DNA from 3 places in the Ohtaekwangia kribbensis genome. Region 2 is predicted to be linked to each of the others. Evidence: riboswitches for the same ligand, from Rfam matches in the RefSeq annotation. Region 2 holds a riboswitch; each other region holds the start of a gene.

What was found. Region 2 has a riboswitch for S-adenosylmethionine ahead of ACFQ21_RS12485 (O-acetylhomoserine aminocarboxypropyltransferase/cysteine synthase family protein). Riboswitches for the same ligand answer to the same signal wherever they lie in the genome.
Region 1: another riboswitch for S-adenosylmethionine. It lies ahead of ACFQ21_RS26850 (phytanoyl-CoA dioxygenase family protein); the one in region 2 lies ahead of ACFQ21_RS12485 (O-acetylhomoserine aminocarboxypropyltransferase/cysteine synthase family protein).
Region 3: another riboswitch for S-adenosylmethionine. It lies ahead of ACFQ21_RS27565 (homocysteine S-methyltransferase family protein); the one in region 2 lies ahead of ACFQ21_RS12485 (O-acetylhomoserine aminocarboxypropyltransferase/cysteine synthase family protein).

Annotation. Positions count from the first base shown of each region.
Region 1 covers NZ_JBHTKA010000014.1:223,561-229,022, forward strand. The annotation lists gene ACFQ21_RS26845 (ATP-grasp domain-containing protein) at 1-375, opposite strand, end outside; gene ACFQ21_RS26850 (phytanoyl-CoA dioxygenase family protein) at 417-1,265, opposite strand; SAM riboswitch class I at 1,579-1,690, opposite strand; gene ACFQ21_RS26855 (hypothetical protein) at 2,203-2,943, opposite strand; gene ACFQ21_RS26860 (DUF4097 family beta strand repeat-containing protein) at 3,005-3,769, opposite strand; gene ACFQ21_RS26865 (hypothetical protein) at 3,893-4,666, opposite strand; gene ACFQ21_RS26870 (RNA polymerase sigma factor) at 4,702-5,241, opposite strand.
Region 2 covers NZ_JBHTKA010000003.1:425,171-430,632, reverse strand. The annotation lists gene ACFQ21_RS12500 (hypothetical protein) at 1-227, opposite strand, end outside; gene ACFQ21_RS12495 (homoserine dehydrogenase) at 341-1,570, opposite strand; gene ACFQ21_RS12490 (homoserine O-acetyltransferase family protein) at 1,567-2,613, opposite strand; gene ACFQ21_RS12485 (O-acetylhomoserine aminocarboxypropyltransferase/cysteine synthase family protein) at 2,710-4,032, opposite strand; SAM riboswitch class I at 4,318-4,438, opposite strand; gene ACFQ21_RS12480 (tetratricopeptide repeat protein) at 4,571-5,462, opposite strand, start outside.
Region 3 covers NZ_JBHTKA010000015.1:168,912-174,373, reverse strand. The annotation lists gene ACFQ21_RS27575 (four helix bundle protein) at 1-90, opposite strand, end outside; gene metH (methionine synthase) at 155-2,830, opposite strand; gene ACFQ21_RS27565 (homocysteine S-methyltransferase family protein) at 2,823-3,824, opposite strand; SAM riboswitch class I at 3,878-4,004, opposite strand; gene ACFQ21_RS27560 (hypothetical protein) at 4,045-4,722, opposite strand; gene ACFQ21_RS27555 (LVIVD repeat-containing protein) at 4,777-5,462, opposite strand, start outside.

The DNA.
Region 1 (5,462 bases), on a different contig from region 2:
GCGTGTTTTCGGAAAAGGTATACCCAGCGAAGCGAACAGGGCCAGTTGTCGCGACCGGGTACTGATAATCTCCGTAACGCGCGACCCGTTTACAACCTGACTGCTGTTGTGTACACCACTTACCTTTTCCACATGTTTTACATATTCTACGGTTTGAGCAATACCCAGTGCGTTGTGCGCCAGGTAAGGTGGTGAACTCATGTCGTTGAACACGAGGCTATAGGGCACTTCATATTGGGCAGGATCATACAGGTGGTCTGCCGGATTTATTATTTCATAGGGAATTCCCCGCGTCAGCAGCTTTTCAAACAAGGGATTATATTGTTCAGGGTGGCCGTATATAATGCCGACCGGTCTTTCAAAAAATGTGAACATGGTTGTAGTTTAATTTTAGCGTAACAGTTTTATATAGTCCATCAGGCAGCCTTGCGGAATGCCGGAATAAGATTTTTATGTTTCTTACTTCCTACCAGTGGCAGCAGGTGCAGGTATAGCGGTGTTGTGCTTTGCTCCGTTTTAGGTTTATACTTACCCACGATCATCGGTATATACATTACTCTTCTGCGACTGGCTGCACCGGTCAGTGGCGATGGCGCCACGCGATGCCATATTCTGCCATCGTGAATAACGAGGTCGCCTGCTTTTGCTTCTACCAATACCTCGTCTTTATCGCCATAGTTATTCAGGTAGTATTTTTTTCGGAAGAGTAAATCCCACAGTCCTTGTTTATGGGTGCCGGGCAAAACGCGGAGTCCGCCTTTATCGGCTGTAGAATCATCCAGGTAAAAGCCGATGTTTAACATAGGCGCTACTTTCTTACCGTAGAATATATCACGTGCGCTATCGGTATGCCAGCCCATGTGGTAGAAATTACTTCCTTCTGTATTGACATAGTGATTGAATACCACACCATCTTTCTCTTCGAGACCGAGGCGTGCGCCTTCCGGCATTAAGACTTTTAATGCCTGCAGAGCCGGGTTGTTGGCGAATGCTCTTACGGCATCGCTGTGTTGATTGGTAAATGCAAAACGTTGTACAATGGTATCACCATTTTCATCTGTACCATATTTGATCGGCACACCATTTACTTTCTGAACATTTGATTTTACCCACTGGCGTTGCACCTGCTCGGTAGAGTTAATAATAGTATCAACAGTTTCCTGTGACGCATAGTTTTCAAAGTGAATGAAGCCGTTCTTTTGAAAGAACTCAATTTGTTCTGTTGTTAATGTACCTTCGAATGTGAATTTTTTATAAGAAGCCATGATCGTTCAATGTTAAGGTGGACGTATAAGTATATATTTAGTAAGGGTGTGATGAATTCAGTGCTCATCAACATCGGTATAGTATATGGAAACAGTTCATTTTCATACGCTTGTTTTTTGCGGTACAAAATATTCCCTGTGCATTCCCCGCGCGAGGATGCAGTGTTTGCAAGTCATTAAAATTTCTATAGGGGATTTTTGAAAAGGCGAAATCAACAACAACAGTTGTTCATACAGTAATTCATGTTGATGGCCTGGGCGTACATACTGTTACGAACGGAGAAATTTTTTGTGTGTTTCATGTTGGTTAAAAATTTTATAGTTCCAATTTTTTTTATTGGTAGGAATTAGCACCTTTTCAACCTGCGGTTGATAGGTTGCTAGGGGATCGCTGAGCCTAGTCTCTACTCCCTTCTGTATAAAACCAATCTGGTGAGAATTGATTTGTCTACTAAATCGATAGACAAATATCAGTATTAATCGTTAACGTGCAAATCTTTTTGAAAAAAATATTTAGAATTTTAAAGCACCGCTATAATTCATTGGCTGCCATGATTTGCGAATCGATGTCAGAAATAGTTCGTCATCTACTTCAAAAATGGGCTACCGCGCCCAGTCATAAATTTTCATGGTAAAAAGCAGTTGCCTGGTATTACGCAGAAGAGCGGGCCTTGCAGTGCTCCGAACAAACGAGCAGGTTGATCCAATGGTAGTTAAGTTCCATAATGCGTGGGTTCAGGTATTTCTTCAGAAGCAATAAAGATACCACATTGTATACATGTAAAGAGCCCGCAGTATAGCGAGCTCTTCATCCCCGGCATTATCGGGTGGTCAGGGTGTTTTGCGCAACCAAATCAATGAGACAGCTTTTGCAGCAAGTTTTTTTAACCAATAAACCATCGACCCTGTTTCACCGGATATATAGCAGGGATATACTTTATGGATTGGCCTTGCGTATGTATACATTGCCATATTTTGATTCGAAGCTATAGCGTGGACCATTGCCCGGTTTTGCAGAGACATAGGTGTGAAAATGTTCATCCTTGTCCATGCCGCCAAACTTGGCTTCCAGGTTAGTGAAGATCTCGCCATAATTTGTTTCAGCGACTAGCTCTCCCGTTGCTTTTTCAACCAGGGCTGCATCTACAGCACCGTATGTAGATGTAACGGAGAGCGGCCCGGTAAACTCTTTGATCTCCACCGTTCCATAAACAGATTCAACACGGGTGTCGGTGTTACGCGGTACCTTAATCTCCAGTACAATTTCAATATCAACGCCATTAGACATCATATCAAATTTACTCTTGCCGGTTTGCTGTTTGTATTTATCGAGTTCTTCCTTGTTTTTAAAAGTGATGGTTTGCGTACCATCTTTAATTGTATAGAACCGGGGCAGGTTTTTCATGTCAGCAATCTGGCTGCGAATGTTAACCGTATTACCAGATACAGAGAGGTCTAATGTAAACGCATTATCATTTTCTCCGTTGTTGATACTTACAGTTCCCTGGATGGAGACTTCATTTTTATCCCAGGTGCTAACCCGGACCAGTTCGGGGTAATCGAAGTGCATGACTATATTTTGTCCGGGCTTAACCGCGATAGATTTGTTGATAGCGGTTTGCGCGTATTCCTTTACCGGAATAATAAGCCCGACTATGATGAACAGTATATTTTTCATAGCAAGAAGTTTGGGGGTGAAGCTGCTCCGATCGATAGGTATAGATCGAAGCAGTCAGATTTTATTTCTTCCGGAGGTATACATTGCTGTGTGTGGAAGACAAGTAGATGTCCAATCCACCACCGTTGAGCTTGCCGCTTACATTGTCGCTATATTTTACCATGTTGTTGGTCTTCTCGATCTCGATCTTGAAATCTGGATCAACAAAGATCTCTCCGTATACCGTGCCTAATTTTAGGTTTGCTTTCAGTGTAGTAGGGAAGGCTACATCTACATGGCCGTGTACCGATATGATCGATACAGGGTTCTTTATATTCGGACTCAGGGAAGCGTCAATGTCACCGTGTACAGTTTTGATCGTCATCGGGCCGGTTGTGTTGTTTAGTACAACACCGTTGTGTACAGTTGATACTTCGATCTCACCTTCAAAGTTCTTGAATGTTACACGATCGCCATACGGTGATGTATGGGAATAAGACACCACGACTCCTTTGGGAACTTTGATGATGACATCAGGACCATCCATCTTCTTCAATTGCTGCACTTCAATTACCCCGCCTTTTTCTACTACCGATAAACCTATACCGGTGTTATCTTCCAGGCCCATGCTGCTGATGGCGCGTAGTCCTTTGGCGCGTTCGTCATCATCTTTTTTACCATTGCGCGATGTAAAGATTATCTCATTGCCAGCGTAGCCTTCAATCTCTACGTGGTTTACTTCTTTAATTTCCAGGCGACCTGTGCTCTTGGCAAGTTTATATTCCTGTGCCTGTATAAACCCTGTTATAAAAACCACCAGGGCTACCGCTGCAAATACCTTTTTCATATTTCGTTGATGTTTTGATTTTCTTACTAAATGTGACTTGAATTTTCTCAGCTTCGAGTTTTTAGCTTTGAGCTTCGAGTTTGAAAGTTGTGTGGGTGTGATTTAGCATGCTATAATATATCTTCATGAAAGTTTCAGTATTCCTGCGTGTGCTTCATCTTTTACCTCTTTTAAAGCTTCTTCATCGTTCGTAATGCGTTGAAGCTCTTTCACGGTGCCTTGTGCCCGTATCTCTACCAGTATTCGGATGAGTGCTATTTGTACGATCGGATCCTTCTGTGTGGTGAGTGATGCAATCAATATTTTGCGTACGTTTTGTTCTTTGTTGAATTTGCTGAGTGCGTCCAGCGCAGCCAGGCGTACATTGGTGTTTGAATCTTCATTCATCGCGTTGGCAAGTGCAAGTATAATTTCATCATCGGGCCGCTCCATCTTCAGTGCTACCGTTGCACCCAACACTCGTTGACTTGCTGACTGATGATTGTCGAGCATCGTCATCATCATGTTCTTGGTGGCTTGCATCTCTTTCCGTATATCAGCAAGCTCCTGTTGTTGTCGCTCATATTTACTGATCCAGTATCCTATACCTCCGCCCAGCACCACCAGTGCCACCGCAGCTGCAACGCGATAGAAGGCAGGCTGAAAGAAAATGGTCTTATTTTTTTTTGAAGACCGTATTTCTTCTTCAATCAGTTTATCAAAAGATGATTTTAGTTTAGCAGTCGGCTCAAGTTTAGAAGAGCGTTCCATGCTGTGAATCACTTCCTTCAGCTGCTCATATAGTATATATGCTTCCTTGTTGTTCACCAATTCCTGCTCTACCTGAAGTTTCTCTTCGGGTGCAAGCCTTCCATCGATGTAATCAATCAGAAGTGTTTCGAGTGTTTCTCTGTCCATAATGCTATAGAACCACGTTGCAGCGTATGTTCTGTTTATATTTTTTCAAGTTCAAAATAGTGTTCGCGTAATTTCAGTATAGCGCGGTGCACCTTTACTTTTATATTCGCCACCGTTGTATCCATGATGGCAGCAACTTCTTCATACTTCATGTGCTGAAACCGTGTTAAGATCAGCAGCTCGCGTTGTTCATCACTGAGCTTCGCCATCGACCGTTGAAGAAGTCTTTCCTGCTCATCCAGCACATCGCTATCTTCGGTATCGTATAAAGCATCACTCACCTTTTCTACATCAACAAAGTCAGAGAACTTGTTTTTGTGTACCTGGTAGTGATCGGAGAAAACATTCCGGGCTACCTGGTATATCCACGACTGAAACCGGGCTCCTTCGCGATAACTGTTCCTGTATTTTATAATGCGCAGGAAAACATTTTGCGTAAGGTCTTCGGCCAGGGCACGATCCATGGTTAAGCGTGCCAGGAAATTGAATATGCGCTTGTTATAGCGCTCAAAAAGCGCAGAGGCCTGCTGAAGATCACCGTTTTTTACGGCCTCCATAAGTAGTTCGTCTGTCATCAGGTACGCTCTTTTTGTCAAATTCGTGTTAGTTACCGGAAGGGGGAGGAAAGGTTACAGAGCAGAAGATAAAAAAAATAGCTGCTAGTTGCTAGCTGTCAGCTGCGAGAGTGATTTTTGTTGAGGTGTTGATGCGTTTACTAAAGAGTGTCCCGAAATCCAATGACACAAAGAGCACGAAGAAGACACAAAGGGGCACAAAGGAAATATACTCTAGATGC
Region 2 (5,462 bases):
TATTCGAAATCGCCATGTACGCGTTCGTAACTGCCGTCAGAAACCGGGTAGGGAAGTGAGAAGGGAATGGTAAATACAACAGCTTCTTCTTTGTTATACTGCGATGCATTCAAGCGCTCGAGCAAATTTTCTTTAGCGTGTTGTTTAATAGCCCAAAAAGCAAGGTAATAGCCACCTGTGTTAAACAGGAAAACCAGCAGAAAGAATATCGCTGTCAGCCTTTTCAATTTTTGGGTTAATTGGTCTTATCATAGTTATCAAAAAACCAGTTAAAAACAAAATAGACCGTTTCAACACGGTCTATTTTTGTAATCTTTTTAAAATGTTTCGGCAGGTAAAGTTATGCCAGCAAGGCTTCTTTCACAGCAGATGTTTTAACAGGAATGAATTTACTTTCCGGTGCCAATATGATGCCGATGCCCGGAGTCTGTGACCACGCTTTCAGTTTGGACAGTTTAACCTGGCCAACCATATACTGTTTCCCGTTGGCAGCGTAGCCTGACTGGAATACTTCGAAATCGGCGATGGAAATTTTTGCATCTTCTTCGAAGCTTATGTAGGCTTCTACGATCAATTCGTTAGAGAATTCAAAACGGTCTGACTGATGAAGCTTTTTATATTCATAAGCATAGTCATAAGACAATGCAGAGAGATCGGATAACACAGCAGAACCGGTCGGGTAACTTCCTGCGCCTTTCCCTATAAAGAGTTGCTTTTCTGCAAAGGCACCTTGCACCTGCACGGCATTATACTCATTGCGAACAGATGCCAGCGGATTGGTAGCTTCAATAAACTGAGGGGCCACAAAGCCATATACCTTATTGTCGATTCGGAACGAGCGTGCAATCAGTTTTATAGTATAGTTGTTATCGCGTGCAAACTTCAGATCAAGGTCAGAGATTTTATCGATCCCGATATTGATCACTTCTTCTGGTTGAATGAAGAGACCGAACGTGTGAGCAATAGCAATTACCAATTTATACTTGGGATCATAGCCTTTCACATCCAGGCTCGGATCGCTTTCTGCAAAGCCAAGCTCCTGTGCTTTTTTCAACGCATCAGCATAACTCTTCTTTTCTTCAAATACTTTGGTAAGTATATAATTGGTCGATCCGTTAAATATACCTTCAATGCTGTTGAGCAGATCATTGTCGTAATACTCTTCGAGGTTACGGAGGATTGGTATACTTCCGCACACAGCACCTTCGTAGAGTACAGGTTTGCCGGTTTGCTGCTGAAGGGTATATATTTCTTCCATGTGCTCTGCCAGCATTTTTTTGTTGGCCGTTACTACAGCTTTGCCATGCAGCAGGGCAGTCTTCACAATTTCATAAGCAGCCTGCGCGTCATCAATCAGTTCTACAACTACATCGATCTCGGCGTCATTCAGAATTTCTTCTTTATCAAACGTAAAAAAATCTTCCTTTACCGGGCGTTGCTTGTTCTTGTTTTTTACGCATACTTTTTTAATCTCTGCTTGCACACCACCATGGGTTTCGTGCAAAACGTGATATAGACCCTGACCTACACATCCAAACCCGAAGAGACCTAACTTCAATTTTTTTCTCATGATAATACCTGACTTAATGTTTTCTGTTGATAGAACTGCTTTATGATGGTGTCCAATTGTTCGAACTCTACTAAAAATCCGTCATGACCATACAGCGATACCAGCTCGGCATACTGTGCATGCGGTATATTCTCTGCCAGGAATTTCTGTTCACTCACCGGGAAGAGTATATCTGTATCTATGGCGATTACTAATGTTTTTGCTTTTATAGTGTGCAGGGCTTCTTTTACACCAGTACGATTTCTTCCCACGTTATGGTTGTCCATAATCTTGGAAAGAGTCCAGTATGTAAATGCGTTGAAGCGATTCACCAACTTTTGTCCCTGGTAACGCTGGTAGGTAGCAGCACGAAACTCATCCAGCTTCTCGTTACCTTTTTCAACCTGTGTCTGATTGAATGTTTCATAATACCGGTATGATATCATGCCTATAGCACGTGCAGCTTTCAGTCCTTCCGAACCGGCACGCACATCACTTTCTTTCCACGTAGGGTCAGCTTCAATGGCTAACCGCTGTGCTTCATTAAAGGCTATACCCCATGGTGAATGAAATGCATTGCATGCCATGGGAATTATATGATCGAATACATCCGGTTGCTGAACGGCCCATTCTACAACCTGTTGCCCTCCGAGTGAACCCCCCAGCAGGGTATGTATCTTTTCAATTTTGAGTTCCTGTCTCAACAGATCGAACGCGCGCACTACATCGCGATTCGTTAACAATGGAAATGTGTGATAAAAAGGTTTACCGTTATCCGGATTGATTGACAGCGGGCCGGTAGAGCCGTAGCATCCACCTAGTATATTGGCGCAAATAATAAAATGATCTTTCGGATCGAAAGCACTTCCTTCACGAAACAGATCGCCCCACCAATCGGTAAAGTCAGAACTGCCCGTCAATGCGTGGCATACCCACACAATGTTAGAGCGTTCGTGGTTGAGTTTTCCAAGGGTAGTATATTTCAACTGGAAGCCGGGCAAAGTTGATCCCGACTCAAGATCGAACGGATGATTGTAGTGAAAGGTGTGATCGTGTTTTTCCATGGTGGTGGTAGTGCTTCACCCGTTTCACCTCTCCCTATGGCGGGGAGAGGGAACGGATGCATTTATACTTAACTTTAACTAGGATTTATACTTTAATCAGGCTATCAATTCTCCTTCATATACTTTTGCAAATGCCTGCTGCAGGTCTGCTTTGATATCATCAATGTGTTCAATGCCGGCAGAAATTCTCAGCAGGGTAGGCAGTACACCGGCTGTGATCTGTTCTTCTTCATTGAGTTGCTGATGGGTTGTAGCGGAAGGTTGAATGATGAGTGTTTTAGCATCGCCTACATTTGCCAGGTGACTAATCAGTTTAAGGCTGTCTACAAATTTAGCGGTGTGTTGCTTGGTACCTTTCAGCGTGAAAGAGAATACCCCACCAAAACCATTGCGTAAATATTTTTTAGCAAGCTTGTGATAGGTGCTGCTTGTTAAGCCCGGGTAGTTTACACTCTCTACCAGTTCGTGTTGCTCAAGCCACTGTGCCAGGGCAAGTGCATTATCTACCGAGCGCTGTACGCGCAGTGAAAGTGTCTCAAGTCCTTGCAGCAACAGGAATGAATTGAACGGACTTAAGGATGGTCCGAAATCACGCAGACCTTCCACGCGTGCGCGGATGATGAAGGCTATATTTGGTAAGCCCAGCGGATTACCTTCACCAAATACTTCCCAGAATTTAAGACCGTGATATCCTTCGGATGGTTCTATGAACTGTGGAAATTTGCCATTGCCCCAGTTATAGTTTCCGCCATCTACAATTACACCACCTATAGATGTACCATGACCACCAATCCATTTTGTTGCCGATTGTACTACTATATGTGCGCCATGTTCCAGCGGGCGGAACAAGTATCCGGCAGCACCAAATGTATTATCAACAATAAGTGGCAGATCATGTTTTTTAGCAAGCGCTGCGATGGCTTCAAAATCAGGAATGTTAAAGCCCGGGTTACCAATCGTTTCCAGATATAGTGCTTTTGTATTCTTGTCAATCAGCTTTTCGAAAGCTTCTGGTTTATCACCTTCAGCAAAGCGCGCATCTATACCGAGGCGTTTGAAAGCAACTTTGAACTGGTTATAGGTACCTCCATATAGAAAGGAAGTGGAGACAAAGTTATCACCAGTCTGAAGAATGTTATTGAGTGCTAAAAATTGTGCAGCTTGTCCCGAGCCTGTAGCGAGTGCAGCGACACCGCCTTCGAGGGCAGCAATGCGTTTTTCAAACACATCGGTTGTCGGGTTCATGATGCGGGTATATATATTGCCAAATTCTTTTAATGCAAAAAGATTGGCACCGTGTTCAGAGTCCTTAAATGTATAGGACGTAGTCTGATAAATAGGTACAGCACGTGAGCGGGTTGTAGGATCGATTTCCTGGCCGGCATGGAGTTGGAGGGTTTCAAAATGTAGATTTGACATAACTATATTTTTTTATTCGGGTGAATGACTAAAATTTCTGAAAGAGGATTTTTGCTATAGAGAAGTATACGTAGCCGTAATCATGCCTGTCACGTATGGCAGATCGTGAGACTCGTCTGTTGCTGAAAGCGGTGCGCTATAGATTAGCAGCAACAGTACGCGCAACAACAACATGCGTTGCACATGCAGTTGTTAATAGCATGAATAATTTCGGAAAGATAAGCACGGAGGCTATGCAAGCCTGACCCGGAAATGATGGTGTTAATGATGCTTTTCATTTTCATCGGTTTATATTTCCCGGCATGGACCATCCAAACCGGAGTCAGGATTTAGCACCTTTTCCTTATTATCGGGAGTGGTTGCTAGCGCTTCTTAGAGCCTGTCTCTCCGCGCTTCTTTATAAATCGATCAAGCAAGAGTGCTTATTCGACTTTGATACCACAAACGTAGAGTCTGCGAAAGTTGTTTCCAAGTCTTGCGGGAAAAATTTTTTACTGCGATTCGCGTACAACTGTTAGTAATTCAGATGAAAATTCGGTCAGGGCTTCTGAAATGGCAATTTTACCGTGAACGCTGTACCTTGATACACTTCACTTTTAACAGACACTTCGCCATGCAAACGCTCCACGGCACGTTTCAAAATATAGAGCCCGAGCCCTGTACCTTCTACATGATCGTTTGCACGGAAGAACATATTAAAAACTTTTGACTGCAATCGCGGATCTATACCTATACCATTATCTTCTACAATAATGATCAGAAAATTATCATCGCGCGAAACTGCAATGCGCACGGTAGGCTCTTTCTCCGGCATAGAATACTTGATGGCATTCTCGATAAGATTCTGCAGAATAGTATTGACAATCGCCCACTCGGAGTAAAATTCAAGACCGGCTTCAACTTCAATGGTAAACCGTATGTGCTTAAAGTTTTCCAGGAAGTGATAGGTAGAGATGCAGTCATTCAGCAGTGTCTCAAAATCTATCTTTGTGCGCTTAACCTCCATGTGGTTCATGCGTGTAATGTTGATGAGATCAAGCACGATATTATCAATGCGCACAATCTGTGACTGATACATATCAATATACTTTAGGATGTGCTCGTCTTTGATCTCAAGCTTCATCAGGTTATTCAAGCCGAGCAGCGAAGATATAGGGCCTTTCAGATCGTGTGAGACACGATAAAAGAATGAGTCGAGTTCGGCATTTTTCTTTTCAATGATCTCTGTTTTGCTGCGCTGTATCTCGGCCTCCATTTCCAGAAATTTTACTTTCGCGATGGCTTCATAACTTTTTACAGCGTTATAAGTATGAGACACGACAAGCGATTCCTTGATCACGATATACTCATCCAGGTAACGAATCGCTTCGTCTAACTTACCTTCACTGCGCGCTACCAGGTGAAGATTATACAGCGATTTATAGCGTACA
Region 3 (5,462 bases), on a different contig from region 2:
ACCCGTATCCGACAAAGTATATACTTCCTTTACCAGCTCCCGTGCAGCCTTCCAACATTTCAAATCCTCAAACCTTTCAATCTTCCCCATAACGTTTATTATTTATTTAGACACAACATCAAGTACCTTCCTTCACCTCAACACATCAACACAACTAAACATCGTAGCTCAAGTTCGGGGCCAGCCACTTCTCCACTTCCGGGAGCGGCATGTTCTTCCGTTTGGCGTAGTCTTCGACCTGGTCTTTTTCGATTTTGCCGAGACCGAAATATTTGGAGTCGGGATGGGAGAAGTAGAATCCGCTTACGGCTGCGCCCGGGTACATGGCGTATGACTCGGTAAGCTGAATGCCTACTTTACCTGCATCGAGAAGTTCGAAGAGTAATTTCTTTTCGGTATGATCCGGACATGCAGGATAGCCTGGTGCCGGACGTATACCCTGGTATACTTCATCAATGAGCTGATCGTTCGTATAGTGTTCATCACTTGCGTAACCCCAAATTTCTTTACGAACTTTTTGATGCAAGCACTCAGCGAAGGCTTCAGCAAGTCGGTCGGCAAGTGCTTTCGCCATGATCTCCGAGTAATCATCCTGGTTGGCTTTATGGAAGTCAACCAATTTCTCAAGACCAAGTCCTGCGGTTACAGCAAACAGGCCAAAGTAATCTTTACCCTGCTCCGGAGATATAAAATCTGCAAGACAAAAGTTTGGAAGGTTCTGCGCTTTCTTGTTTTGCTGCCGCAGAAAATGAAACGTTGCAAAAGGTGTAGCTTGCTTCTCATCTGCATATAGTGCAACATCATCACCGGCATTTACTGCGGGATAGAATGCTATAACACCGCTCGCCTGCAGACTTTTATCCCGGATGATATCGTCCAACATCTTATTGGCGTCATCAAAAAGTTTCTTAGCCTCGGCACCTACAACAGCATCCTTAAATATACCCGGATAGCGACCAGCCAGCATCCACGTCTGGAAGAACGGAGTCCAATCTATGTACTTTCGTAACTCTTCCAGCGGAAAATTCACAAACTCTTTTCTACCGGTAAAAGCAGGCCTGGTATATATCGTCTTCGACCAATCTATATTGGTTTTGTTCTTGCGGGCATCTTCCAGTGATATATAGTTCTTCGTACCTTTTCTGTTTTCATGATCGGTACGAAGCTGCTGATATTCATTCTTTACTTTCAGTTTGAAGCCTGCACGTGTATCGACACTGATCAGCTCACTCGCCACAGGTACAGAACGTGAAGCATCAAGGACGTGTACCACTGGACCATCATATACCGGGTCGATCTTTACTGCCGTATGAATGCGCGATGTAGTCGCTCCTCCAATTAATAGGGGCAATTCCATTTTCTCACGCTGCATTTCTTTGGCAACGTGCACCATCTCATCGAGTGATGGCGTGATCAAACCACTCAACCCGATGACATCAACCTTCTCGCGTTTGGCCGCTTCAATGATCTTTTCAGAAGGCACCATTACGCCAAGGTCTACCACTTCGTAGTTGTTACATGCGAGCACTACACCCACTATATTTTTACCGATGTCGTGTACATCGCCCTTCACGGTGGCCATTAATATTTTTGCTGCTGCTTTGCCCTGATCTCCTGTCAGCCTCTTCTCTTCTTCGAGGAAAGGCGTGAGGTAGGCAACGGATTTTTTCATTACCCGCGCGCTCTTTACAACCTGCGGTAAAAACATTTTACCACTGCCGAACAGATCTCCTACTACGTTCATTCCGGCCATCAACGGACCTTCAATAACATATAGCGGGCGACCATATTTGATTCGCGCTTCTTCGGTATCCTGATCGATATAGTCTATTACACCTTTTACCAGTGCATGCGTAATGCGTTCTTCAACGGTGCCTTTGCGCCATTCATCATCTGTCTCTTTTTTCTTCGCAGCACCTTTTACAGTCTCCGCGAATTCCAGTAGACGTTCCGTTGCATCGTCTCTGCGATTCAATAGAACATCTTCAACGCGCTCGAGTAATTCTTTATCGATCTCGTCATATACTTCCAGCATCGTTGGGTTTACTATACCCATATCCATTCCATGTTGTATAGCGTGGTATAGAAATGCTGAGTGCATGGCTTCGCGCACTTTCTGATTACCGCGGAAGCTGAACGACACGTTACTCACACCACCACTCACGTGCGCACCCGGAAGATTTTCACGGATCCATTTGGTTGCTTTGAAGAAATCGAGCGCATAGTTCCGATGCTCTTCTATACCCGTTGCTACGGGAAATATATTCGGATCGAAAATGATGTCCTGTGGCGGAAACTTTACTTCGTTCACCAGTATATCATACGCGCGTTTGCAAATGGAAATTCTTCTCTCGTATGTATCGGCCTGCCCGTGTTCATCGAATGCCATCACTACGACAGCAGCTCCGTAACGTCTTACAAGTTTGGCTTGTCGTACAAACTCTTCTTCACCAGACTTTAAACTGATCGAGTTGACTATACCTTTTCCCTGCAGACATTTCAAACCTTCTTCAATCACTTCCCATTTGGACGAGTCAACCATCACGGGTACAACCGCGATCTCCGGTTCGGATGCCATCAGGTTCAGGTAGCGCACCATGGCTGCTTTGGAATCCAACATCCCTTCGTCCATGTTCACATCAATAACCTGCGCGCCTCCGCGCACCTGGTCCAATGCTACTTCGAGTGCTTCTTCAAACTTATCTTCTTTAATGAGTTTTAAGAATTTGGCGGAGCCGGTAACATTGGTTCGCTCACCTATATTGACAAAGTTAGAACTGGGAGTAATGGTGACTCCCTCCAGTCCACTTAACAATAAATATTTAGACATGTTCTTCTACTACTCCTCTGGGGTTATATTTCTTCGCTATCTCAGCAATCAGTTTAATATGCTCGGGTGTTGTTCCGCAGCAACCGCCAACAATGTTGATCAGTCCTTCTTTCAAAAAGACTTCAACCTGTTGTCCCATTTCCTCGGGTGTCTGATCGTAATGACCAAACTCGTTGGGAAGTCCTGCGTTCGGATAAGCACTCACGAAGTACGGAGCCTTCTCATTGAGTACTTGCAGGTAAGGTCTTAGCTGGCTCGCACCCAACGCACAGTTCAATCCTATACTTAGTAAGGGTACATGCGAAACCGAAATCAGGAATGCCTCGGTGGTTTGTCCGGAAAGTGTGCGACCACTCGCATCCGTTATTGTACCCGATACCATGATGGGTAACTTTCTTCCTATCTCATCAAACAACTCCTGTATAGCAAACAAAGCTGCTTTTACATTGAGTGTATCAATGATGGTTTCAAGCAAGAGTATATCTGCTCCGCCATCAATAAGTCCTTTCGCTTGTTGCTTGAATGCGAGTGCGAGTTCATCAAATGTAATGGCACGAAAGCCAGGGTTATTTACATCTGGTGAAAGGGAAGCCGTCTTATTGGTTGGCCCCATAGCACCTGCTACAAAGCGAGGTTTGCTGGGATCTTTCTTCGTAAATTCTTCGGCTACCTCTTTCGCTATTTTTGCTGAGTAATAGTTCAGATCATATACCGCGTCTTCCAGGTGATAATCGGCTTGCGCGATGGTAGTACCGCTGAATGTGTTGGTCTCGATAATATCAGCACCCGCTTCAAGGTACTGGCGATGTATAGCTTTGATAATATCAGGACGAGTTATTGAAAGAATATCATTGTTTCCTTTGAGCGGGAAGCCATGATCTTTAAAACGCTCTCCCCGGAAATCTTCTTCCTCAAGTTTATACCGTTGGATCATGGTACCCATAGCACCATCAATCACGAGTATACGTTCCTTTAAAATGTCTTCGATTTTCATAAAGCCCTCCGCGTTTAGTTATTGCTATCCAGAGAGCCACTGTAAGGTGGGTTAACTTATCTTTTCCGTTACATCATGCAAAGTAACGAAAGGGATTTAGCACAACATTCGTTAACATAGCTAACGAATAGGATGCTAAGACGTCATCGGGCCCATTCCCTCGGTCTTTCTGGATAAGCTTTGGCAAAGAAAATGAATAGGAATGAAACTACAAAACAACTTACCGTAAACGATACCCTATTCTGATACCTAACACCGGGCAGGGTACCACACGATCTTCTTCATTGGGTATATCAAAAAACAAATCATCTTCCATTCCTTCCGGAAAGGCCGGTATACCGTTTGGTCTTACCTCATCATAGTCAACAAATCGTATGGTCCACCCGGAGTTTACATCGAGAAAAAAATCGGAGAAAAAGTACTTGATCAGTCCAAACTTTACACTGAAGCCTTGTTCATTATACTGCACCGGGTAATAGTGATAGCGTATAATGGTATGCTCGCAGTCATTACCAAAACATTCCTGCTGGCGGAATAGTCTGTCGAATTCAATATCGTTTTTGTAATACTCGGCTGCACCATAAAAAATCAACCTTCGGTATACAATAGGTGCAAAGTATTTTCGCACTTCGAGTTTCATTTTATAGCCGCGCTTGTCGCGATACGATTCATCCTGGTTCGTATAGTTGATCACATGTCCATACTCTGCCTGTGCTGTAAACGTGCGGGTAATTTTCTTCTCGTATGAGAACTCGAGTGTTGGATAAAAATTAATCAAATGAAACGGACTGAATTTCAACGCATGCCTCGGCACTAGTTTCTGATAGCGAAGTGAATCCTGGGCATGGGCGATCGTACCTAGTAAGGCGAGTAGTAGAGATAGAGTTGTACGTGTCACCGGGGCGTTAGTCGTTATTGGTTAATCGTTATTGGTTAATCGTTATCAGCAATGCTATACTTCCGTACGCGACACGGGGATTTTGCTTAGTAAGATGAGCGTACCGGTTTGCTGATCATAGCGGTATTGAAATACACCGTCTTCTCCTGTCAGCAACAAAATACCATTATTGGGTATAACATCGTAGGCATGTATATTTTCGATGTGGTGTTTCAGCTGTATAGATCGTTCATTTTGAATATCGAATACTTTAAGACCATGTTCGCCTTCGCAGATGAACAACAGATTACCATCGACACCAAGACCGTGTGGTGATAACATCGGGTAGTTAGCAATCAGCGAAGGATTATTTTTATTGGTGATGTCGATTATCTCCAGTGCATTGGCTCCGCGATTACAAGCGCTGCCGGCACGTAATGTAACAAAGGCCCGATCGCCCTGCACTACAACCGGATCGCATGAAACTATATGCGCATACCTGAAAATGAACGTGGGTGTTACCGGATCTGCTATACTATAGATATACATTGCATCGGTAGCACCGAGGTATAGGTACTCGCCTCTTGCCACGACTGTTTCAAGGCCGCCATTGGTGGAGATCGTATTTATTTTTTCAAATGTATTGTTCCGTATATCAAACACGGAAATCGTGCTCTGGCTGGCTATATACATATAGCCGTTGCTGATCGCGAACCGCGTCATCGAGCCGCCTGTTCCCTGTGAGTTATTCAGTTCACTGG